Regions from separate parts of the Anaeromassilibacillus sp. D41t1_190614_C2 genome, predicted to be linked through region 2. Evidence: predicted binding sites of a transcription regulator. Region 2 holds the regulator's gene; each other region holds the start of a gene.
The links. The regulator HrcA, encoded in region 2, represses chaperone genes, less so after heat shock. The targets are predictions, from matches to a motif close to TGTTAGCACTCNNNNNNNNNGAGTGCTAACA.

Region 1 (8,125 bases), on a different contig from region 2:
TCGCCGACCTTTTTACGCAAGACAATCCCCGCGCTGTAATCGATGGGGTCCTCCTTTTTCTCGCGTCCAGCGCCCAGCTCCATGGAAGCAATTCCGCACCGCTCCGTATCCATTGCATAGAGGAACCCTTCCCTTTGCGCCAAGACCTCATAACATACATTCGACCGATCGAATCTCGACGGGTCGTCCAGCACGCTTGTATCCCCACCCTGTGCCTGGACCATCTCTTTCAACTTCGCAAAGGCCTCCCCATTTGCAATCTGTTGCTTGGCCAAAGAACGGCATTGCGCCAATTCCCCTTTTTCCGCAAGCCAAAGCATATTGGCAGCCAGCTCGATACAGACCTCCGTCAGATCGGCCGGGCCGCGTCCCTGCAAGGTCTCACACGCCTCGCAAACCTCCAACGCATTCCCGATGGCACAACCCAAAGGACGGTCCATATCGGTGATGAGCGCCACTGTTCGGCGTCCCACATGCTCGCCGATGGACACCATCTCCTTTGCCAGCGCAATGGAGTCCTCCAGGGTCTTCATAAAGGCGCCGCTGCCGGTCTTGACATCCAGAAGGATTCGATCGGAGCCTGCGGCGATCTTTTTGCTCATAATGCTGGAAGCAATCAGCGGAATGCTGTTGACCGTAGCCGTCACATCGCGCAGCGCATAGAGCTTTTTATCCGCGGGGGCCAGGTTGCCGGATTGCCCAATTACGCTAACCCCCACCCGGCGGACAACGTCAAAAAAGGCCTCCCGATCCAGTGTGGTTCGGAATCCGGGGATGGATTCCAGCTTATCCACCGTCCCGCCGGTGTGCCCCAACCCGCGGCCGCTCATCTTGGCCACGCGCACGCCCAAAGAAGCGACAACCGGCGCCACGATCAGCGTGGTCTTATCCCCCACGCCGCCGGTGCTGTGTTTATCGACCTTGATCCCGTCGATTGAGGAAAGATCCACCAGGTCGCCGGATTGCGCCATACTCCTGGTGAGCGCTGCTGTCCCGTGTGGCGTCATCCCTTTTAGAAAAATCGCCATCAGCAGGGCGCTCGCTTGATAATCCGGAATCGCACCGCTCACATAGCCGTCGATAAAAAATTGAATCTCCTCGTCCGTCAGGATTCCCCCATCCCGCTTCTTCGCAAGGATATCATACATGCGCACAGCCCGCGCCTCCTTTCCCCCTGTTTAAATTCTCCGGGCCAAAGCCGAGCGGAAGAAGCTCTTCTAGCCGGTAGGACACCCAGTTATCCGGCCCGGAGGCAAGAATGACCCGAAAGGACGACGGGTCGCAGAATTCCCGCATCACCTGGCGGCATACCCCGCACGGCGGGCATGCCCGTTTGACCGGCGCGCCGGCGGGTCCTCCGGCAATCGCGATGGCAACAAAGTCGCGCTCCCCCTCGCTGACAGCCTTGAAAAACGCGGTCCGTTCCGCACAATTCGTCGGTGTATAGGAGGCGCATTCAATGTTACACCCCTGATAGACACGGCCTGTTCCTGTGAGCAGCGCCGCCCCCACCTGAAATTTGGAATACGGCGCATAGGCCCGCTCCCTGGCTCCCAGCGCTAAGCGGACCAATTCCTGATCTTCCATAAAAATGACACCCCTCCCCAGAGAGAACGCAGGCCGCCGCGGTTTTCTTCCCTGCGGCGGCCTTTTTTCTATCCTGCCGGTCTGCCCGGCTTAATCGCCGTGTGCCTCTTCCTGCTGGATCAATTTGACGATGCGGCTGGTGCCCAGCCGAGACGCCCCAAGCTCGATAAACCGCTCGGCATCCTCCAGCGAGGAAATCCCTCCTGCCGCCTTGATGCGCACCTGCGGGCCAACATACTTCCGGAATAGCGCCACATCGTCAAAGGTTGCGCCGCCCGTTGAAAAGCCTGTAGAGGTTTTGATGAAGTCCGCTCCGGATTCTGTGACAACCTGGCACATGCGGATCTTTTCTTCCTCGGTTAACAGGCAGGTTTCAACAATCACCTTCAAGATATGGCCGCCGCACGCCTGTTTGATCTGGCGGATCTCGTCAAGCTGCAAATCGTAAAGGCCGTCTTTGATATACCCGATATTAACCACCATATCAATCTCGTCCGCGCCGTTGGCAATGGCATCCTGCGTTTCAAACACCTTGGATGCCGTTGTGGAATACCCGTTTGGAAACCCGATGACCGTACATACAGCCATTCGATCTCCCACATACTCCTTGGCGCGTTTCACATAACTGGCGGGTATACAGACCGAGGCCGTCCCGTAGCGGATGGCTTCGTCGCAAATCCGTCGGATTTCCTTCCATGTCGCCGTTTGCGTGAGCAGGGTGTGGTCGACCATACTCAAAATTTTCTGACGGTCCATATGCATTCATCCTTTTCCCGTTTGAATTTATTCCGCGATTGCGAGCGCAATCTCCATCATTTCCCGGAAGCTGGTCTGCCGCTCCTCCGCCGAGAGGGATTCCCCGGTGAACGGGCAATCGGAAATGGTCAATAGGCAGAGCGCCCGCTTCCCCGCGCGTGCCGCATTCATATACAGCGCCGCAGACTCCATCTCCACGGCAAGCACGCCCATTTTCTTCCACGCGGGAAGGGCGTCGGGATCGTCCCCATAGAAGGTATCCGAAGACAGGACATTCCCCACAACCGTATGAATCTTATGTTTCTGCGCATACTGCACCGCCTTCTGCGCAAGCGTAAAATCTCCAATGGGTGCAAACGCACCCGGCAGGTGGAATTGCGAGCCATAATTGGAATCCGTACACGCGCCAATCCCAATCACGACGTCGCGCACATGTACGTGGTCCGCGATTCCCCCAGCGGAACCGATGCGGATGATGGTCTCCACGTTGTAAAAATGGTACAGCTCATACGAGTAGATGCCGATGGACGGCATCCCCATCCCACTGCCCATCACGGAAACGCGCTTTCCCTGGTAAGTGCCGGTATATCCCAGCATATTGCGCACCGTGTTAAAACAGACCGGGTTTTCCAGATACGTTTCTGCAATAAATTTCGCGCGGAGCGGGTCGCCCGGCATCAAAACGGTCTTGGCGATGTCGCCCGGATTGGCCGCGTTGTGCGGCGTCGGTGTAGTTGTAGCCATACAAATCCTCCTGTTTTTCAAAATGATTTTGTTATGATGTTTCCCAATTGCGATGTCCCTGTAATTTTCTGAGGGACGCCAAAGAAATCAAGAATCGTTGCGCCAATGTCCGCAAAAGTCGGCAGGGTTCCCAAGTTTGTTCCTGCCTTTACGTTTGGCCCTGCAATGATCCAAGGCGTATATTCCCGCGAATGATCCGTGGACGGCGTGCTTGGGTCGCACCCGTGGTCGGCGGTAATCATCAAAAGATCGTCTTCCCGCAGCCCCGCCAAAATTTCCGGGATCGCCCGGTCGACGGTTGTCAGGCCCTTTGCATAGCCCTCCACATCATTCCGGTGACCGTATAGCATGTCAAAGTCCACCAGGTTGATGAAGCAAAGCCCCTGAAAATCGCGCTTTGTCCACTCGATGGTCCGCGCAATGCCCTCGTCATTGCCGCCTGTGCGGATGGCCTTTGTAATCCCTCTTCCAGCGAATATATCATAGATTTTTCCGATTGCAATCACGTCAAATCCATTTTCGGAAAGCTGAGCCAGCATGGTGGTGCCCGGCGGAAGGAGCGAAAAATCATGGCGGTTCTTCGTGCGGACATAATTCGGATATTCGCCTGTAAACGGCCGTGCAATCACCCGCCCAACGCTGTGTTCCCCGGTCAACAGCTCCCGTGCAATCCGGCAATCGCGGTAAAGCTCCTCGACGGGCACCACCGCCTCATGCGCCGCGATTTGGAAGACACTGTCCGCAGAAGTATAAACAATCAGCGCGCCGGTTTCCACATGCTCTTTCCCATAGTCTTTGATTACTTCCGTCCCTGAATAGGGCCGGTTGCACAACACCTTTCGCCCCACACGGCGGCTGAATTCCGCCAGAAGATCCTGTGGAAAGCCGTTGGGGTACGTTGGAAGGGGTTTTGGGGACACAATGCCTGCAATTTCCCAATGGCCGATGGTGGTGTCCTTCCCTTTGGAGAGTTCCGTCATGCGTGCAAACGCTGCCGAAGGGTGCTCCACCGCCGGACGGCAGGTAACGCCATCGATATTAAAAAGGCCAAGCTGCTGCATATGGGGCATGGAAAAATAGGGGCTTTTCGACGCTGCGGCCAGCGTATTGCTTCCCGCGTCGCCATACTGTGCAGCGTCCGGCATTTCTCCAATCCCCACACTGTCCAGCACCATCAAAAAAACGCGCTTCATAATATGCCTCCTATAGATTTTCGATCGACAGGTCTTAAAATATGCTTTGTATTTCTTAAATAATCATTATAGTACAGTCTTCCTAAATTGACTATCATTTTGCAGGAAAAACTTGAAACAACTGTGTTCTCCGCTATGTTCAAGACATATATTTCTGTCTTCTGAAAGGGCCTTCATCGAGATCGTATTTTCAAAATCTGTGCCATTTATATTTTAGCACTCTTAAGTATAGAGTGCTAAAATTAACAGTTTGTTCGCAATTTTGAAAAACATTTTTAACAACCCGACCCTATACTAAAAAGCGTAGACAGCAAGAGAGCCAAAGAGGAAAGAAGGTGGTTCGCTTGAAAAGACTTTCTTGCAGAACCCACAATCCATTACATTGATAGAAAATGATAGAAGCCGTTAAGGAGGTTATGACTTATGTTTGATTTGATTCCTTTTGAACATAGAAACAATGATTTATTCCGCTATTTTGATGATATGGAACGTGCATTCTTCGGCGGCAACACCGACATCGCACCTTGCAAGACCGATATTCTCGATGAAGGCAACCGCTTTGTTTTGAAGGCCGACCTGCCGGGCTTCAAAAAGGAAGACATTCACCTCGACATCGAAGGCGACCGTTTGACGATCTCCGCGGAACACTCGGAAGAAAACAAAACGGAAGATCAGAAGAACAATTTTATCCGTCGCGAAAGACGGTATGGTTCCATGAGCCGCAGTTTTGATATTTCGTCCATCGACGCCGATCATATCGAGGCAAAATTTGAAAACGGCGTTTTGGAGCTGGATCTGCCTAAGAAGCAGGAGACGGTTCCCGCAAACCATCGGATTGAAATTCAGTAATGGCCAGTATTCCATTGCATGATTACAAAAGAACAAAACGGAGGGTTTTATCATGTTTGATTTGATTCCATTTGAGCGCAGAACCAGCAATCTTTTCAATTATCTCGACCAAATGAACCGCGCTTTCTGGGGCAATTCGGAGAGCAGCGTCGTTCCGTGCAGCACCGATATCATCGACCAGGGCAATCAGTACCTGCTGCGGACCGATCTTCCTGGATACAACAAAGAAGATATCCATATCGACATGGACGGCGACCGGATGACCATTTCCGCACAGCATAAAGAGGAAACGCAAACGGATGACAACACCTACATCCGCCGCGAAAGACGGTATGGTTCTATGAGCCGTAGCTTTGATGTCTCCGGGATCGACACAAGCGGTATCCAGGCGAAATATGAAAATGGTGTATTGGAGCTGACTTTGCCAAAGAAGGAGGCGACGGTCGCTCCAAACCGCCGCATTGAAATTCACTAATACGGGTGTATCCTCCAGTTTTCTAAAAGAAGGGCTATGAACGCCCCTGGCAAAACACCGTATCGACAAAATCCCCCGGTGCAGCCTTACGCTGCACCGGGGGATTTTTATCATCACGCCTGATTCCTGATTTCTATATGTACAAAGTTCACGATTTTTCCGTCGAACTAGGGTGGCCGGCTCCCGAAACATCCGCAAAGGTGTAAGAATCCAGCTTCTGCCGGACAATTTCCGAAATTTCGTTGTAAATCTCATGAAACCGGCAGCTCGCCGTATGGGTACAAGCATATTCTCCCTGCTGACAACGGCTGATCATATAGGGGCCTTCCACGGATTCAATGACCCGGCGCAGGGTGATCTCCCCCGCCGGATGCGCCAACATGTATCCGCCGTGAGCGCCTTTGTAGGAAATCATGATGTCGTCCGCCACCAGCTTGCGCAGGATCTTCAGGGCAAAGCGCAGAGGCACATGCGTTTCTTCCGAGATCGTCCGCGCATCCACCTTTTGATTGGCCGCCGCGAGAAATTCCACGATCCGCACCGCATAGTCCGCCTCCAGGGTCATGTGCATCGCTTGTCCACCTCTTAGTCCAAAAAGTCTTTCAGCTTTTTGCTGCGGCTCGGGTGGCGAAGCTTGCGCAGGGCCTTGGCTTCGATCTGGCGGATGCGTTCACGGGTGACATTGAACTCCTTGCCTACCTCTTCCAACGTGCGGGAGCGGCCGTCCTCCAGGCCAAAGCGCAGGCTGAGCACCTTTTCCTCGCGGGGGGTGAGGGTGTCCAGTACATCCGCAAGCTGTTCCTTCAAAAGGGTATGGGAGGCTGCGTCCTGCGGGGCGGGGGCGTCGTCATCGGGGATGAAATCCCCCAAATGGCTGTCCTCCTCTTCGCCGATCGGCGTTTCCAAAGAGACGGGTTCCTGCGCAACCCGCATGATCTCCCGCACCTTGTCCACCGGCATGTCCAATTCGGCGGAGATCTCCTCCGCGCTCGGCTCGTGCCCGTTGGTGTGCAGCAGCTGGCTGGAGACTTTCTTTACCTTGTTGATGGTCTCCACCATATGGACCGGGATACGGATGGTCCTCGCCTGGTCCGCTATCGCGCGGGTGATCGCCTGCCGGATCCACCACGTCGCATAGGTGGAAAATTTAAAGCCCTTGGTATAGTCGAACTTCTCCACCGCCTTGATCAGGCCCAGGTTGCCCTCCTGAATCAGGTCCAAGAACTGCATCCCACGGCCCAGATAGCGCTTGGCAATGCTGACGACCAAGCGCAAGTTGGCCTCTGACAGGCGCTTTTTCGCCGCTTCATCCCCCTCCTTGATCCGGATAGCCAGGTCGATTTCCTCTTCCGGGGAAAGCAGCGGCACGCGGCCGATCTCTTTCAAATACACCTTTACAGGGTCGTCAATCGCAATGCCCTCGGTGCTGAGGCTGGATTCCAGATTTTCGTCGGAGGCAGCTTCGGCGGCAAAGTCGATGTCGTCCAAGGGAGCGTCTGCAAAGTCCTCGATAATTTCCACTCCCTGCGCTTCCAATGTGTCGTAAAATTTTTCAATCTGTTCCGGCTCAAAGTCCAGCTCGCCAAGAGCGTCGAGAATCTCTTTTGTAGAGAGCTGCCCTTTTGCCTTTCCCTGTTCAATCAATTCTCGAATGACCGTTTTCTTGTCCGGTGTTGCTCCTGTTCCCATTTGTAAATCCCCCTATTTCTTCTTCGCCTTTAGTTCCGCCAGATACGCTTCAATGCTCTGCGTCGGAACCGAGGCGGCATCCTCCAGGCGGAGTTTTGCATGTTCCTGTTCAATAACTTCGATATATTCCTGTGCATCCTGCCAAGTGGCGGATACATCGTGATATTTGGCAAAAATGCGGGCGATTGCTCCGATTTCATCCACGGAGAATTCCCCCGAAATATCTGTAAGGCTATAGTCCTTGCCATCCATAATTTTCCCCATAATCACCTGATATACGCGGCGATTAAACGAAGTGGAAAATTTTTCAGGCGGCAAACGGGTATAAATCTCTTTGGCATGGTCGGGATATTTGACCACATAGGCAAGCAACGCTTCTTCTGCGCTGGCAGCCCGCAAGTGTTTGACCTTTTCGGGGTTGATGTCGTCCCCAATCCCAGCGGTCTGCTGCTGAAAGGTGCGAAATTGCTTTTGCTGCTGTTGCTTCTGGCGCTTTTTGCTGTTTTTGTCCACCTGCGTCATGATGGCGGAGCGGTCGATGCCGATTTCCTCTGCAAGCCTTCCCGCATAGACCTCCTGCTCCATGCGGTTGTCCAAGGTAGCCAAGAGCTCTGCTGCGCCGGTCAAATAGGCGACGCGCCCGTCCGCGCTCTCCATATTGCAATTCCTTCGGATCTTCGCCAAGCGGTATTCGAGGTCATTCCCGCAGGAGTCCAAAAGCTGTTTAAAGCGGGCAGGCCCCTGTTCCCCATAGGAGCGTATGTACTCGTCCGGGTCCTTGCCGCCCACGATATTGAGCACCTTCACCAGCAACCCGGCTTCGCGAAGCATC
Region 2 (8,125 bases):
CTTCGGTGGAAAATTTGAAAAAATTCTTTTCCCCGGGCGGTATTCTGAATAGAAGGAGGGATACCAAATGAAAAGAATACTCTGTGCAATAGCATGGTTGGGGATCTGTGCGGCGCTTGTGGGCTGTACAACAAGCGCCATCGAAGGACCGGAGACGGTTTCCCACCATGTGGACCCGTCTTCCTCCGTGTCGGACCCGGCGTCTTCCGAGGACCCTGGCGCATACGACGGGGAATTTTCCATCTCCGTTGGGGAAGACGCGCTTCCAATTGCCCCGGAGGAGATCGTCATTCAGATTCACAACGGAACGGACGAGGAATTCAGCTATGGGGAAGCGTATTGGCTGGAGCGCCTCTCCGACAGCGGCAAATGGGAGATGCTCGAATATCTCCCGGATACGGCGTGGCACGACATCGGGATCCTCGCGGCCCCGCACTCCCAGAGCGAGCACCGCATCCACCCGGTCAATTATTATGGGAAGGAAGCACTCACGCAAGGCCACTACCGTTATGGGAATACGTTTAATGGGGAGACGTACTATGCGGAGTTTGATCTTGGGGAGGTTTGAGGGGGAACGTTCCCGTTTGTTTTACAAATAATCGGTTTCGATCTGCCCTAAAAGGATAGAAACACCGGCTTTCCGGCAACATCGGTTTATAAGTCTGGAAGAGGAATCCATTCTGTGGTATAATACATTATTATGGCCGATTTTATAGCTTTCTCCACAGGGTTAGGCTGTATGGAACTTTTTGAGATAAGAGACGGTGATTCATTTGGCAATACCACGCGAACGGATCCGGAATTTCAGCATCATTGCCCACATTGACCACGGCAAGAGCACGCTGGCGGACCGCATATTGGAACAGACGAAATCGGTCGCGCTGCGCGACATGGAAGACCAGATCCTGGACGACATGGACCTGGAGCGCGAGCGCGGCATTACCATCAAGGCCCATGCGGTGACATTGGTCTATCACGCGAAGGACGATCAAGATTATGTGTTCAACCTGATCGACACGCCCGGCCACGTGGACTTTAACTATGAAGTATCGCGCTCGCTCGCCGCATGTGAGGGCGCGGTGCTGGTGGTGGACGCCTCCCAGGGCATCGAGGCGCAGACATTGGCCAACACGTATTTGGCCGTGGACGCAGGGTTGGAGATCGTGCCGGTCATCAACAAGATCGACCTGCCGAGCGCCCAGCCGGAGCATGTGCGGCAGGAGATTGAGGACGTGATCGGCATCCCGGCGGACGAGGCCCCCTGCATTTCCGCCAAGATGGGCATCAACATCGACGCGGTGATGGAGCAGATCGTCAAGCAGGTGCCGCCGCCGGAGGGCGATGAGGACGCCCCCCTGCGTGCGCTGATTTTTGATTCCTACTACGACGCCTATAAGGGCGTCATCGCCCATGTGCGCATCAAGGACGGGACCGTCCATCCGGGCGATACGATCCGGATGATGAGCGTGGGGAGCGAATTTACCGTGGTGGAATGCGGCTATATGCGCGCCACCAGCTTCGAGCCGATGGACTGCCTGCGGGCGGGCGAGGTCGGTTATATCGCGGCGTCGATCAAGGCGGTCCGCGAAGCGCGGGTCGGCGATACGATCACGCGCGTGGACAACCCCGCGAAGGAGCCGCTGCCGGGCTACCGCGCGGTACAGCCCATGGTGTTCTGCGGCATCTACCCCGCGGACGGCGCGAAATACCCGGACCTGCGGGACGCGCTGGAGAAATTGCAGCTCAACGATGCGGCACTCTCCTTTGAGCCGGAGACCTCCGTCGCATTGGGCTTCGGTTTCCGCTGCGGCTTCCTGGGGCTTTTGCATATGGAGATCATCCAGGAGCGCCTGGAGCGCGAATACAATTTGGACATCGTCACAACCGCGCCGAGCGTCGTCTACCATATCACGAAGACCGACGGCGAGATGATCGCCATCGACAACCCGACCAACTATCCCGACCCGTCGCTGATCGCGCAGGCCGAAGAACCCATTACGAACGCCCATATCTACACCCCAAAGGAATATGTGGGCAATATTATGGACCTTTGCCAGGAGCGCCGCGGCGTATTTAAGGATATGAATTACATCGACACGGACCGCGTCGATATCCATTATGAGCTGCCGCTCAATGAGATCATCTACGACTTTTTCGATGCGCTGAAATCGCGCACCCGCGGTTATGCCAGCTTCGATTATGAGCTGGCGGGCTACCAGAAGAGCAACCTGGTCAAGCTGGACATCATGCTCAACGGTGAGGTCGTGGACGCGCTCTCGTTTATCATCCACGCGGACAAGGCGTACCCGCGTGCCCGCAAGATGGCGGAAAAGCTGCGCGAGAAGATCCCGCGCCAGCTCTTCGAGGTGCCGATCCAGGCGTGCGTGGGCGGCCGGATCATCGCGCGCGAAACCGTCAAAGCGCTGCGCAAGGATGTTCTGGCGAAGTGCTACGGCGGCGACATCACCCGAAAGAAGAAGCTGCTGGAAAAGCAGAAGGAAGGCAAGAAGCGCATGCGCCAGCTGGGCACGGTCGAGGTGCCGCAGGAGGCGTTTATGAGCGTGCTGAAGCTGGATGAATAAGATCGGTTTATACCTGCATGTGCCGTTTTGCGAGAAAAAGTGCCCCTATTGCGATTTCTATTCCGTCCATGCCTCGGAGGATTCCCTTAATTTATATACAGATTGTATGATTGATAGATTAAAATACAATTCGGATAAAACCAAACGCCCGGCGGATACCCTGTACTTTGGCGGAGGGACGCCCGGGCTGTTGGGCGGCGAACGGGTGGCGCGCCTCATCGGGCAGGCGATGGCCTGCTTTGGACTGGATGGGGCGGAGATCACCGCGGAAGTCAACCCCGGCGTGGATTTAACGGGCTTTTTGCAGGGGTTCCGGGCAGCGGGCGGCAACCGCCTGTCCATCGGGATGCAGTCGGCGGACGACCGGGAGTTGGAACGCTTGGGCCGCCGCCATACGGTGGCGCAGGCGGCCGAAGCGGTGGCGGCGGCGCGCAAAGCGGGGATCGAAAACATCTCGCTCGATTTGATGCTCGGCATCGAAGGGCAGACGGTGGAAAGCGCCCGGCGTTCCGCAGCGTTTTGCGCGGAACTGGGGGTGCCGCATGTGTCCGCCTATCTGTTGAAGATCGAACCGCGCACGGCCTTTTACCAGCGCAGGGAGCAGCTGCAATTGCCGGACGAGGACGAGACCTGTTCCCTCTACGAAGCAGCCTGCGAGGAATTGGAGCGGCACGGCCTGATGCAGTATGAGATTTCCAACTTTGCCCGGCCGGGCTTTGAGAGCCGGCACAATTTGAAGTATTGGCACTGCGAGGAATATCTCGGTCTTGGCCCGGCCGCGCATTCCTTTTTGAACGGGAAGCGCTTCTATGAGGCGCGCGACCTGCGCGCGTTTTTGGCAGGGCAAGCGCCGGAGGAGGACGCCGACCCGGAGATTCCCGCCGGTGGGCCGGAGGAATATGCGATGTTGGCACTCCGGTTGGCAGAGGGCTTACAGGAGGCGCGCTACCGGGACCGCTTTGGCGAGCCCATTCCGGAGCGATGGAAACGTGCGGCGCAGCGGTATGCCCGCGTTGGCCTGACGGAGTGTTGGCCGGAGGGTTTCCGGTTTACCCGGAAGGGGTTTTTGGTTTCCAACGCACTTTTGGCGGAGATTTTATACGAAACGTAATAAGTGAAAAATAATATACAAAAGGTTGTGTAGATTTGGCGGTTTGGCCGGTCTGTGCGGCCTTTTTTCTATTTATTAGCATGGCGGTGGGCGCGAGGACCGGTTCAGGGAAGGGAAACCTTGTTGCCATATTCGTCCTTTTGGCAAATTGCTAAGTTTCTCTATTGCAGATTCATAATTAATTTACATTTATCTTATTGACAACCGGGCAAAGTAATGATAAATTAATAACTAGAGTTAGCACTCGATATAAAAGAGTGCTAAACTCCGAATCCAAATAAGAGAGGTGGGAAGGTTGGAACTCAGCGAACGCAAGAAAAAAATTCTGGCGGCGGTCGTCGAATTGTATGTCGCCACCGGCGAGCCGGTCGGCTCGAAGGCGCTTTGTGACAACCTCGACTTTGCAGTCTCTTCCGCCACCGTGCGCAATGAAATGAGCGATTTGGCGGAGATGGGGCTTCTGGACCAGCCGCACACATCGGCGGGCAGGGTTCCCACCCAAATGGGGTACCGGGTGTACATCGATTCATTGATGAAGAAAAAGCCCGTGACCCGTGAAGAAAAGCGCTATCTGGACAGCCAGCTGCTCTCCAGCGCCTATGATCCGGAAAAATTGCTGGACGGCGTTTCCCGTGTGCTGGCCGCTGCCACCCGGTTTGCGGCGGTATCCACAACGCCGAGCGGCCGCGGGGCAAATATCCGCGCGATCCAATTCGTGCAGACCAGCCGCCGCACCGCGATGGTCATCTTGATGACCTCCGCCGGGACCATGAAGACGCGCGTGTTCCACTGCGACTTTGACCTGTCGCAGGAGATCTTGCGGGTGTTCTTCCGGGTGTTCAACGAGAAATTGGCAGGGATGCCGGTTTCGGAAGTGACGCCCGCTTTTATCCAGAACATGGCGGCCTCCATGGGGGAGATGGCGATCCTGATGTCGTCCGCGTTTATGGCGGTACTCGACGTGGCGCGGGATTCCATGCAGGCGGAAATCTGCATGGAAGGGCAGACGAACCTGCTCTTCTATCCAGAGCTCTCGCTGACCGCGCGCCGGATGATGGATTTCCTGGCGCATGCGGACGAGTTGAACCGCTTGTTGGAGCAGCGCAGCAAAAACGTGAAGGTGCTCATCGGCGACGAGACGGGCCGCCCGGAACTCAAGGATTCCAGCGTGGTGATTTCCCGCTACACCGTCGGCGGCAAGGACGCCGGCGCGTTGGCGATCATCGGCCCGATGCGCATGAATTACGCGAAGGTGATCGCCCATATGGAATATCTTTCCGACGCGGTTGGGAAGATGCTCACCGAATTGATGGACTATGACTTTTAGTGTTTGATAGAGCGCAAATGGCGCAATTTAAAACGAAGGAGGGTCCGGACAGTTGAATACGGAGGAAAAGAATCCGCAGACAGAAGCCGGAACAGACCCGCAGACCGACGCGGAGCCGGAGGCTTCCCAGGAAACGGAAAAGGCCGAAAAAAAGGATAAAGGAGGCTTTGGCGGGAAAAAGGCCAAGGCAGAGAAAGAAGCGATGCAGAAAAAGCTTGAAGAAGCAGAAGAGGCACTGAAAAAACAGAAAGACCAGTTCCTGCGCACCGCAGCGGAGTATGACAACTACCGCAAGCGCACGGAGCGCGAGAAAGCAGCGATTTATTCCGATGCGACAGCGGCCGCTGTGCTGGAGTTCCTGCCGGTGGCAGACAATCTGGAGCGCGCGCTGGAGCAGCAGGAGTGCAGTGTCGAAGACCTGCGCAAGGGCGTGGAAATGGTCCAGGCGCAGCTGAAAAAAGCGCTGGAAAAGCTGGGCGTGTCCGAGATGGGCGCCGCAGGGGAGGCGTTCAACCCGGAACTGCACAACGCCGTATCCCATATTGACGACGAAAACGCAGCCGAAAACGTGGTTGCGCAGGTTTATCAAAAGGGATACAAGATCGGCGACAAAGTCGTCCGGCATGCAACGGTGGTCGTTGCAAACTAACCGTCCACTGTCCCGCAATCCCCTTTCTAATATATAGATTCAACTGAAAAAACAGAATGAAAACTGGAGGTATAGATTATGAGCAAGACAATTGGTATTGACCTTGGTACAACGAATTCCTGTGTAGCCGTGATTGAAGGCGGCGAGCCGGTTGTAATTCCAAACGCAGAAGGCGCGCGCACAACGCCGTCCGTGGTCGCGTTCTCCAAGACCGGCGAGCGTATGGTGGGCCAGGTGGCAAAGCGCCAGGCCATCACCAACCCGGACCGCACCATTTCTTCCATCAAGAGAGAGATGGGTTCCAATTATAAAGTAACGATTGACGATAAGAGCTACACCCCGCAGGAGATTTCCGCAATGATCCTGCAAAAGCTGAAGGCGGACGCAGAAGCCTATCTGGGCGAAACCGTCAGCTCCGCTGTTATCACCGTCCCGGCATACTTCACCGACGCACAGCGCCAGGCGACCAAGGACGCCGGCAAGATCGCGGGCCTGGATGTAAAGCGTATCATCAACGAGCCGACGGCCGCGGCTCTGTCCTATGGCATCGACAAGGGCGAAGAGCAGAAGATCATGGTGTATGACCTCGGCGGCGGTACGTTCGATGTCTCCATCATCGAGATGGGCGACGGCGTGCAGGAAGTGCTTGCAACCGCTGGCAACAACCGCTTGGGCGGCGACGACTTCGATAAGCGCATCATCGATTGGATGGTTGCCTCCTTCAAGCAGGAGAACGGCATCGACCTCTCCGGCGACAAGATGGCCATGCAGAGACTGAAGGAAGCCGCAGAAAAGGCAAAGATCGAGCTGTCCGGCATGACGTCCAGCCAGATCAACCTGCCGTTCATCACGGCGGACGCCACCGGCCCGAAGCACCTCGACATGACCCTGACCCGCGCAAAGTTCAACGAGCTGACCGCAGACCTCGTCGAAAAGACCATCGGCCCGGTCCGCCAGGCCATGCAGGACGCTGGCTTGCAGTTCAGCCAGATCAGCAAGGTCCTGCTCGTCGGCGGTTCTTCCAGAATCCCGGCTGTCCAGGAAGAAGTCAAGAAGTTGACCGGCAAGGAGCCCTTCAAGGGCATCAACCCGGATGAATGCGTCGCCATCGGCGCGGCATTGCAGGCCGGTGTGCTCGGCGGCGAGGTCGAAGGCCTGCTGCTGCTGGACGTTACGCCGCTGTCCCTGGGCGTTGAAACCATGGGCGGCGTGATGACCAAGGTCATCGAGCGCAACACCACCATCCCGACCAAGAAGAGCCAGATCTTCTCCACGGCTGCGGACGGCCAGACGCAGGTAGAGGTCAACGTCCTGCAGGGCGAACGTGAATTTGCCCGCGACAACAAGCAGCTCGGCCTGTTCAAGCTGGACGGCATCGCACCCGCACCGCGCGGCATCCCCCAGATCGAGGTTACGTTCGATATCGATGCGAACGGCATCGTGAACGTCTCCGCAAAGGACCTTGCAACCGGCAAGGAACAGCACATCACGATTTCCTCCAGCTCCAACATGAGCAAGGAAGACATCGACAAGGCCGTCAAGGACGCAGAGAAGTATGCGGCCGAGGATAAGAAGCGCCGTGAAGAGGTCGATACGAAGAACGAGGCGGAGAACCTCTGCTACTCGGTCGAAAAGCTCATCAAGGACAGCGGCGACAAGATGGACGCTTCCGATAAGACCGACCTGGAGGCAAAGTCCAATTCTTTGAAGCAGGCGATCTCCGGCAGCGATACGGCGGCCATCAAGAGCCAGATGGAGGATTTGCAGAAGGCGCTGTATGCGGTATCCGAGAAGCTGTATAAGGCAGCAGCTCCGCAGGGCGGCCAGCCGGCCGGCGGCGCAGGCGCACCGGCGCAGGATGCAAACGGCAACCCGGTCTATGACGCCGAGTACAAGGACGTAGACGACAACAACAATAACAAATAAAAATCGGGGCGCCGTGCGGCGGCACGGCGTTCTGTGCGAGGTGGAGGCTGTTGTGGGTACGGGATGTACCTGCAACAGCTTTAGCCCGTAAAATGGCGCATCTCGATTTTTTATAAAGTGATTTACAACAGGCGAAAAACCTGATAGGATAGAGGACGCGGCATTGCCGCGCAGAAATTGAGAGTTGGCGCAAAGCAGGGGCGGCGGTAGGGCTTGTTCCCGGTTGCGATGCGCTTTTGTAGGAGTGATTGGTGTGGCCGATAAAAGGGATTTTTATGAAGTGATGGGTGTGCCGAAGAACGCCACCGAAGACGAAATTAAAAAAGCCTACCGCAAATTGGCGAAAAAGTACCACCCGGACCTCAACCCGGGGGACAAAGAGGCGGAGGCAAAGTTTAAGGAAGTCAACGAGGCGTACGAGGTGCTCTCGGATAAAGATAAAAGGGCCCGGTACGACCAGTTCGGCCATGCCGGGGTGGACCCCAACTTTGGTGGCGGCGCAGGCGGCGGAAGCCCCTTCACCGGCGACA
Region 3 (8,125 bases), on a different contig from region 2:
TCCCTTCCGTGTTATCGATCCGCGCTGTGACAATGCCAGTTTTCCCTATGTAGCGTCCTGCATTTGTGTCCACCTTTTGAAAGTGCATCACCTTTTTGACCATGGGGCGGCTGATCAAGAGCGCCAAAGCCGTGACGCCGGCAAATACAGCCGTCTGTACCCAAAACGGCGCTCCGCACAGGCCAGCGATCAGCGCTCCTACACCGCCAATTGCCATCCAAACGGAAACCAACTGCACGGTACACGCCTCAACTACAACGGCGATGACGATGACCACAAGCCAAAAAATGGAACTTCCTCCCATTGTCGCACCTCCTTTCCGGTGATGTGCCTATCTTACCATACCCGGCCGGTTTCCTCAAACCGCGGAAAAAGACAGGGAAGGCGGATTTCGGCCTCTTTTGAAAAGCTACTCCTTTCTCCTAGCCGGGACGTTCTAAGGGCGATTCAGGCTTCTTCAATCGTGAAAAAGGTCCATTTTCGAGCAATGCTTACAAATCTGTAACAAGTCTATGGGAAAATTTGGACAAGGTCGTGACGATCACCAAATGGATGGTTGGGACAAGGCGTATAGAACCAAGTGATCTTCCATCACCTCAAGACGCTGCCTTTTCGTTTGTTCCACCCCATTTTTGCCACCAGAAAGCAAGAAGATTGGAAACAACAGTATACAAAACAGACCGTCCAACCGGATCATTGGCTAGCCTAATCCGCTCTGCTGTTCTCCCGATAAACAAACATTTACCGAGTCAGCATCTCAATGGCTTCTTTTTGAGTAGACACAAAAAACACATCTTTTCCCTTATTACTCTCATAAATGAAATCCTTGAGTGGTTTGCTGGTATAGTGGGAGTAGTCCCCATAAATCGCGATACGTCCTCCATAGTTTATATATTTTTGTAAAATCTCCCCTGCAAGCCCTGTGCGAAGGATAAAGAAATCCTCTGCAATCAGCTTTTTATCTATGACGATATTTTTGGTACCCACTTCATATTTTGCGCGCATCAATATATCTAACGCAGATTGTGGATCTGTGATAACGATTTCCTCGCTGTAGATTATGGCGCACACTTCATGATTCTTTTCTACTTTTTCAATGTTCATTTTTAATACCTCATCAAATTTATTTCTATCACGCTCTATTTGGGTTCCTCCTGCGCGTTTGCATGAGTTGCACGCTGTGCAACTGCCTAAACACAGACTTGAATCGGCTTGTTTCATCAGCCATTTCGATGGCAAGCCATGCTCCAAATAGAGAGCCTTTTCGGCGTTCTTGCGACGCCATTTCTGTTGTATCTGTTCGATGAATAAGATACTATTTGCGCATAAATTCTGCCCATTCCCCTTTATATGTGTCCAAATGTTCCTTCCAATAAAGCAAGCGATTTATATACGTTTGTTTTCTTTCTTCAACTATTTTGGAAGCGTCCTCTATTCCATATCTGTAAATAATGGAAGTAAGGTCGTATATGGGATAACCAATCGCATGTCCGGCCGTATGGACAACCGCACACGCCTGCCCGACGGCGTGACACATCGCAATATCTTCTTTACAAGCGATCTCCTTTGCAAAGGTATGGCAGGATAAAATTTTTTGTTGGGCCGGACGCATCTTGATTTTTCCGGCCGCCCAAGCTTGGACAGCTTCCAAAGCCTCGCGCGGCCGTCTCTCATCCGGATACTTTTCTTCTAGGTTTGCAACCGTTTCAGCGGCAAATTCAAAAGCCCACAACGCCATAACCCGATGTTCCTGTTCTTGAAACAGCGACGCCAGATCCTGTAAGTATTCTGAATCCTTTGCAAATAAAATTTTATTCTTTCTTTTAAGCCTCATATGCACTTCGTCAATCCAATTCACATTTGTCCCCCTCTAAAATTTGATTTGTGTTTCATTGTCCCTATCTTATCACAGGTCCAAGAGCGTGGAAACATGCTCTTTCTAGCCGGACTTCCCACCGTTTGGATAAACGGCGCCGCGGTCATAAATTTACATCTAAAATAATAAAGAAGCCCTGGGTTCCGCAAAAGTGAAACCCAGGGTCCAAAACTTCTTATTGCAATTTGGATTAATACATGCCGCCCATGCCCGCATCAGCCGGAGCAGCCGGCGGAACCGGCTCTTTCTTGTCCGCTACAAGGCTCTCGGTGGTGAGAACTGTCTGTGCGACGGAAGCTGCGTTCTGCAGTGCGGAACGGGTAACCTTCGTCGGGTCAACGATGCCAAAGGAGATCATGTCGCCATACTCGCCGGTCAATGCATTATAGCCATAGCCGACCTTGGACTCCTTCTTGAGGTTCTCCACGATGACAGATCCTTCGACGCCAGCGTTCGCCGCAATCTGGCGAACCGGCTCCTCCAGCGCTTTCAGCACGATCTGCACGCCGGTCTTCTCGTCGCCCTCAACGCTCTCCAACAGCTTTGCAACCGCCGGAATCGTATCGATCAAAGCAACGCCGCCGCCTGCTACGATGCCTTCTTCCACAGCCGCCTTCGTTGCCGCCAAAGCGTCCTCGATGCGGAGCTTCTTCTCCTTCATCTCAATCTCTGTTGCAGCGCCTACGCGGATGACCGCTACGCCGCCAGCAAGCTTTGCCAAGCGCTCTTGCAGCTTCTCGCGGTCGAAATCAGACGTGGTGGTCTCGATCTGGCTACGGATCTGATGGACTCTCGCCTTGATGTCGTCCGGGTTGCCAGCGCCGTCAACGATGATGGTGTTCTCTTTGTCCACCTTGACCTGGCGTGCACGGCCCAGCTGGGCAATCGTGGTGTCCTTCAGCTCCAAGCCAAGCTCGGAGGAGATCACCTGGCCGCCGGTCAGCACGGCGATATCCTGCAGCATTTCCTTGCGGCGGTCGCCAAAGCCCGGAGCCTTGACTGCAACGCAATTGAAGGTGCCGCGCAGTTTATTCAGGATCAGGGTTGTGAGCGCCTCGCCCTCAACATCCTCTGCAACGATCAGCAGCTTCTTGCCACCCTGTACGATCTGCTCGAGGAGCGGCAGGACTTCCTGGATGTTGGAGATCTTCTTATCGGTGATCAGGATGTAGGCGTCGTCCAGGACAGCCTCCATCTTGTCGGTATCGGTCGCCATGTAGGGGCTGATATAGCCGCGGTCAAACATCATACCTTCCACAACGTCGCAGTCCGTCAGAGCGGTCTTGCTCTCTTCCACGGTGATGACGCCGTCGGAAGTGACCTTCTCCATTGCGTCCGCAATCAGCTTGCCAACTTCTTCATTCGAAGCGGAAACCGTTGCAACACGGGCGATGTCGTCGGAGCAGGTAACCTTCTTGGAATGCTCGCGAAGAGCATCCACAGCTGTGTCTACAGCGTCCTGTACGCCCTTGCGCAGCACCATCGGGTTTGCGCCAGCTGCGACATTCTTCATGCCTTCGCGGATCAAAGCCTGTGCCAGCAGCGTTGCGGTCGTGGTGCCGTCGCCAGCGACGTCGTTCGTCTTGGTGGCAACTTCCTTCACGAGCTGTGCGCCCATATTCTCGAATGCGTCGTCCAGCTCAATTTCCTTTGCGATGGTCACGCCGTCGTTCGTGATGAGCGGAGCTCCGAACTTCTTATCCAACACAACGTTGCGGCCCTTAGGTCCCAACGTAATCTTCACGGTATCTGCGAGCTGATTGATGCCGCTCAGCAGAGCTTTTCTTGCTTCTTCGCCATAGATGATCTGCTTTGCCATAGTCTATTCCTCCAAATATGATACTATAAATTCTCTTAAATACTTATTTATTCAACCACTGCCAGGATGTCGCTCTGACGGACGATGGTGTATTCCTCTCCGTCCATCTTGACGTTCGTACCAGCATACTGGCTGGTGATGACACGATCGCCCACTTTGACATTCATAACGACTTCCTTGCCGTCTACCATACCGCCGGGGCCCACTGCGATGACGTCCGCAACCTGCGGCTTCTCCTTCGCGGAACCTGCCAGGATGATGCCGCTCTTTGTGGTCTCTTCTGCTTCTTCCATCTTAATCAGAACTCTGTCTGCCAACGGTTTGATTGTCATTTAAATTTCCTCCTTCAGAAATAGATCCTACAAAATCCATGCATACCCTTTCAAACTGCTCGACGCTTTGACCGCGCCGCTTGAAACGATATGTTCTTAGCACTCGCTATCTCTGAGTGCTAAGACTATTTTAGCCACTTACGCAGGAAAAATCAAGGGGTTTTTCCCGAAAAAATGCAATTTCATAAATTATTTACAATTCACCCAGAAATATGCAAAGCAGGGCCGGATTTCCAAGGGGAGTCCACAAAATATGGCGGTTTCAAGCCATTGCTCCTACAACCGGCCGCATGCGCTATAAAAGCCTTTCCGCACACTCTCCCTGAAATTTCCAGCCCTCTTCTTGCATTTCTGCTTCGGCAACCAGCCGCTTTTGCCGTAGCGGACTGGCTGTCCATCTGCTAAATCCCGCTTTTATAATACATATAAAACTGACACTTAATCATGCCGTTGTAAAGCTTTCTGCGGCGGTCCGCCTTGCGGCCGTAGCACTCCTCAAAGGTCTCATCGGGGCTGATGATGTTATAGCTCCATTTTTTCTTGGGGGTAAACACCTTCCCCATCGTCCGATAGAGCTCTTCCGCGGCGCGGATATCCAGCAGGCGCTCACCATACGGCGGGTTGCAAATGACGTCGCCGCGTTCGCCCAGCGGTTGGAAATCCGCCACATCCCGCTTCTCCGCATGGATGCAGGAGATCACACCGGCCTTGCGCGCGTTTTCCAGCGTCAGGTTCACCGCAGCCCCGTCGATGTCGTATCCATACCCGGCAAAGGAAGCATCCCGGCGCACCAGGTCCCGCGCACGCGCCCGTTCTTGCTGCCAGACCGCGGACGGGATATTCTTCCAGCGCTCCGCGGTAAACGAACGTTGCAGCCCCGGAGCGATATTTTTCGCATAAAGCGCGGATTCCACCAAAATGGTACCGGAGCCGCAAAATGGGTCGATCACAATCCCATCCCGGCGGACGCGCGAAAGATACGCCATCGCCGCCGCCAAGGTTTCCTTGATCGGCGCCTCTGTGGAATTGGCCCGGTAACCGCGCTTGTGCAGGCCCGCCCCGGAGGTATCCAGCATGACGCTGACGTGGTCCTTCATGATGAGGAATTGAATCTGATGCAGAGTCCCGGTCTCTTCAAACCAATTTAGATGGTATTTGCCCTTCAGGCGCTCCACGACGGCTTTTTTGATGATGGATTGGCAATCTGGGACGCTGGCTAATTTGGAATTCAGGGAGCGCCCCTTGACGGGAAACGCATCCTCTTTTTCGATCCACTGTTCCCAAGGCAGGGCCTTTACCCCCTGGAAGAGTTCTTCAAAACTGCGCGCCTCGAAGCTCCCCAGTTCAATCAGAACGCGCTCCCCATACCGTGAGCCGAGGTTGGCGCGCGCGAGCATCGACGCATCTCCGGTAAAAAACACACGGCCGTTCTGCGGTTCCACATTTTGCGCTTCCATCGCGCACAATTCATCCCCCACCAGTCCTTCGATCCCCAACAGGCACGGGATTACCATTTTCCACTGTTCAGCCATAGATACACTCCTATTTCCCGGGGAATCCCCCGTTTTCGATTTGATTCGCATCCGCCCAAAAGAGGGCGGTCCAGCCCGCATCCAAATACGTTGCCTGTTTCCGGCAAGCGTCAGCCATGCGGAATGGATTGATTATACCATAGGCCCTCTACAAAAGCAAAACCCATCCGGAAAAGCAGCAGCGGCCGGGCATAAACACCTGTGCCCGGCCGCTGTCCCATTATTTCTTTAGGATCTCCATGAATTCCTCGCCCGTGATGGTCTCCCTCTCCAACAGATAGTGCGCCAACTCATGCAGCTTCTCCATATTCTCCTTCAAAATCGCAATCGCCTTTTCGTGCGCAGAACGGATCAGCTCCAAAACCTCCTCGTCGATCTTAGCCGCGGTCTCCGGCGAGCAGGTCAAGGAGGCGTCCCCGCCCAAGTATTGATTGCTGACCGTCTCCAAGGCCATCATGTCAAAGGTCTTGCTCATGCCCAACCGGGTCACCATGGAGCGCGCAAGCTTAGTCGCCTGCTCGATGTCGTTGGATGCCCCGGAGGTAAACGAGCCAAAGATCAGTTCTTCCGCTGCACGGCCGCCGGTCAGCGTGGCGATCTTGTTGTACGCCTCTTCGCGGGACATCAGCACCCGCTCGCCCTCTTCCACCTGCATGGTATAGCCCAGGGCTCCGGATGTACGCGGGACAATGGTAATTTTATGGACGGGCGCCGAGTCGCTCTGCATCGCGGCAACAAGCGCATGTCCAATTTCATGATAAGCGACGATCTCTTTTTCCTTTGCGGAGATCACCGCGCTCTTGCGCTGGTAACCGGCGATGACAACCTCCACGCTCTCTTCCAAGTCCGCCTGCGTCACGCTGAAATGGCCGCAGCGTACCGCGCGCAAGGCCGCCTCATTGATGATGTTCGCCAACTCCGCGCCGGAAGCGCCTGCGGTCGCGCGGGCGATAGCGTTGTAGTCGATGTCGGGTGCCACTTTGATCTTTTTGGCGTGAACCTTCAAAATAGCCTCGCGCCCCGCCAGGTCCGGCAGTTCCACCGGGATACGCCGGTCAAAACGGCCCGGGCGCAGAAGCGCTTTGTCCAAGGAATCCGGGCGGTTGGTCGCGGCCAGGATTACAACGCCCTTTTTCCCGTCAAAGCCGTCCATCTCCGTAAGCAACTGGTTGAGGGTCTGCTCCCGTTCGTCGTTGCCGCCCATGCCGCCCTCGCGCTTTTTTCCGATGGTGTCGATCTCATCGATAAACACAATGCAAGGGGCCTTCTCCTGGGCCTGCTTAAAGAGGTCGCGGACTTTGGCTGCCCCCATACCGACAAACATCTCTACAAACTCCGAACCGGAGATGGAGAAAAACGGCACCTTTGCTTCCCCAGCGACCGCCTGCGCAAGCAATGTCTTACCGGTTCCCGGAGGGCCCACCAGCAAAGCGCCCTTCGGAAGAGAAGCGCCGATCTCTGCATATTTCGATGGATTGTGCAAGAAATCCACAATCTCCGAAAGGGCTTCCTTCGCCTCGTCCTGCCCGGCAACATCGTCAAAGGTCTTGCCCGTTTGCGCCTCCACATAGATCTTGGCGTTGCTCTTGCCAAAGGTCATGGCGTTGGGGCCGCCCATCTTTTTCTGCATATAGCGGGTGAGCAGCTGCCCCAAAATAAGAAACATCAAAATGGGGAATACCCAGGAGAGAATAAACGTAAGAAGCGGCGACTCTTCTTTCGGGATTTCCTTTCCATATTGAACATCCGCTTCATCCAGGCGGCTGCTCAGCGTATCGCTGTCCTCCATTTTGCCGGTGACGAATACGGCTTCTTTTCCATTTTCGTCCTGCCCGATAAAAGCAATTTTATCCTCCTGGTCTTCCACCTAGGTGATCTTACCCGCCTCTAGTTGGGCCAGGAATGCGTCATAAGAAACCTCGGTTACCCGTGTGCCAAATATACTGGGGAATACCAGTGCATTTAATAAAAGAAGCACCACGAGCGCAATTACATAATAATAGATCAATGATTTTTTCGGTGATTTCTGTTCTTTCATTCGACTGTTCCTTTCTGATGATTTTCCAACATGTCGCGCAGTAGCGCATCGATCTCACGCAAATTTTCGGCAACTTGCTCCATCCGTTCCCGTCCAAGCCTCTCTAAGCAGGAGGCATATTTTTCTTCTGCAAGGCGGTCAATCGCCCGGACAGTGTCCTTCCCCTTCTCAGATAAGGCGATTTTGACCATACGTTCATCCTGTAAATCCCGGACCCGAAGAAGGAAGCCTTCTTGCTCTAAACGTTTGCACATGGAGGACATATTTCCGCTGGTCATCCCCAATGTGCGCCCAAGCTGGCCGATTGTGGGGGAATCCTCCGCGGACCAAAGCTCCATAAGAATCCGCATCTGCATGTGTGTCAGGCCATATTGTTCGCTAATCGGGCGGAACATCCCATCCATACATTCGGAAATCCGGCGCGTCATATCCCAAACCACATTTTTGAATTCGATGACCTCCATATCACACCTCCGTTGGCAATAATTTGTTCAAATAGTTTTCATGTATATATAATATATTGAATAG

Region 1: a site for HrcA is predicted at 4,492-4,522, ahead of I2G69_RS10110 (Hsp20/alpha crystallin family protein). Genes of this name have one in related genera too.
Region 3: a site for HrcA is predicted at 4,122-4,152, ahead of I2G69_RS08355 (co-chaperone GroES). Genes of this name have one in related genera too.

The regions. Positions count from the first base shown of each region.
Region 1 is NZ_JADMOD010000012.1:53,088-61,212, forward strand. It holds gene I2G69_RS10085 (pyrimidine-nucleoside phosphorylase) at 1-1,154, opposite strand, end outside; gene I2G69_RS10090 (cytidine deaminase) at 1,141-1,587, opposite strand; gene deoC (deoxyribose-phosphate aldolase) at 1,678-2,343, opposite strand; gene deoD (purine-nucleoside phosphorylase) at 2,371-3,087, opposite strand; gene I2G69_RS10105 (phosphopentomutase) at 3,105-4,280, opposite strand; gene I2G69_RS10110 (Hsp20/alpha crystallin family protein) at 4,704-5,129, shown strand; gene I2G69_RS10115 (Hsp20/alpha crystallin family protein) at 5,182-5,604, shown strand; gene I2G69_RS10120 (RrF2 family transcriptional regulator) at 5,753-6,175, opposite strand; gene rpoD (RNA polymerase sigma factor RpoD) at 6,190-7,293, opposite strand; gene dnaG (DNA primase) at 7,306-8,125, opposite strand, start outside.
Region 2 is NZ_JADMOD010000004.1:122,055-130,179, reverse strand. It holds gene I2G69_RS05650 (immunoglobulin-like domain-containing protein) at 68-568, shown strand; gene lepA (translation elongation factor 4) at 774-2,582, shown strand; gene hemW (radical SAM family heme chaperone HemW) at 2,575-3,693, shown strand; gene hrcA (heat-inducible transcriptional repressor HrcA) at 3,989-5,020, shown strand; gene grpE (nucleotide exchange factor GrpE) at 5,073-5,669, shown strand; gene dnaK (molecular chaperone DnaK) at 5,748-7,595, shown strand; gene dnaJ (molecular chaperone DnaJ) at 7,849-8,125, shown strand, end outside.
Region 3 is NZ_JADMOD010000009.1:23,266-31,390, reverse strand. It holds gene I2G69_RS08375 (NfeD family protein) at 1-304, opposite strand, end outside; gene I2G69_RS08370 (DUF4180 domain-containing protein) at 742-1,251, opposite strand; gene I2G69_RS08365 (putative immunity protein) at 1,316-1,858, opposite strand; gene groL (chaperonin GroEL) at 2,067-3,695, opposite strand; gene I2G69_RS08355 (co-chaperone GroES) at 3,743-4,027, opposite strand; gene I2G69_RS08350 (THUMP domain-containing class I SAM-dependent RNA methyltransferase) at 4,429-5,559, opposite strand; partial or broken gene ftsH (ATP-dependent zinc metalloprotease FtsH) at 5,780-7,597, opposite strand; gene I2G69_RS08340 (MarR family winged helix-turn-helix transcriptional regulator) at 7,594-8,061, opposite strand.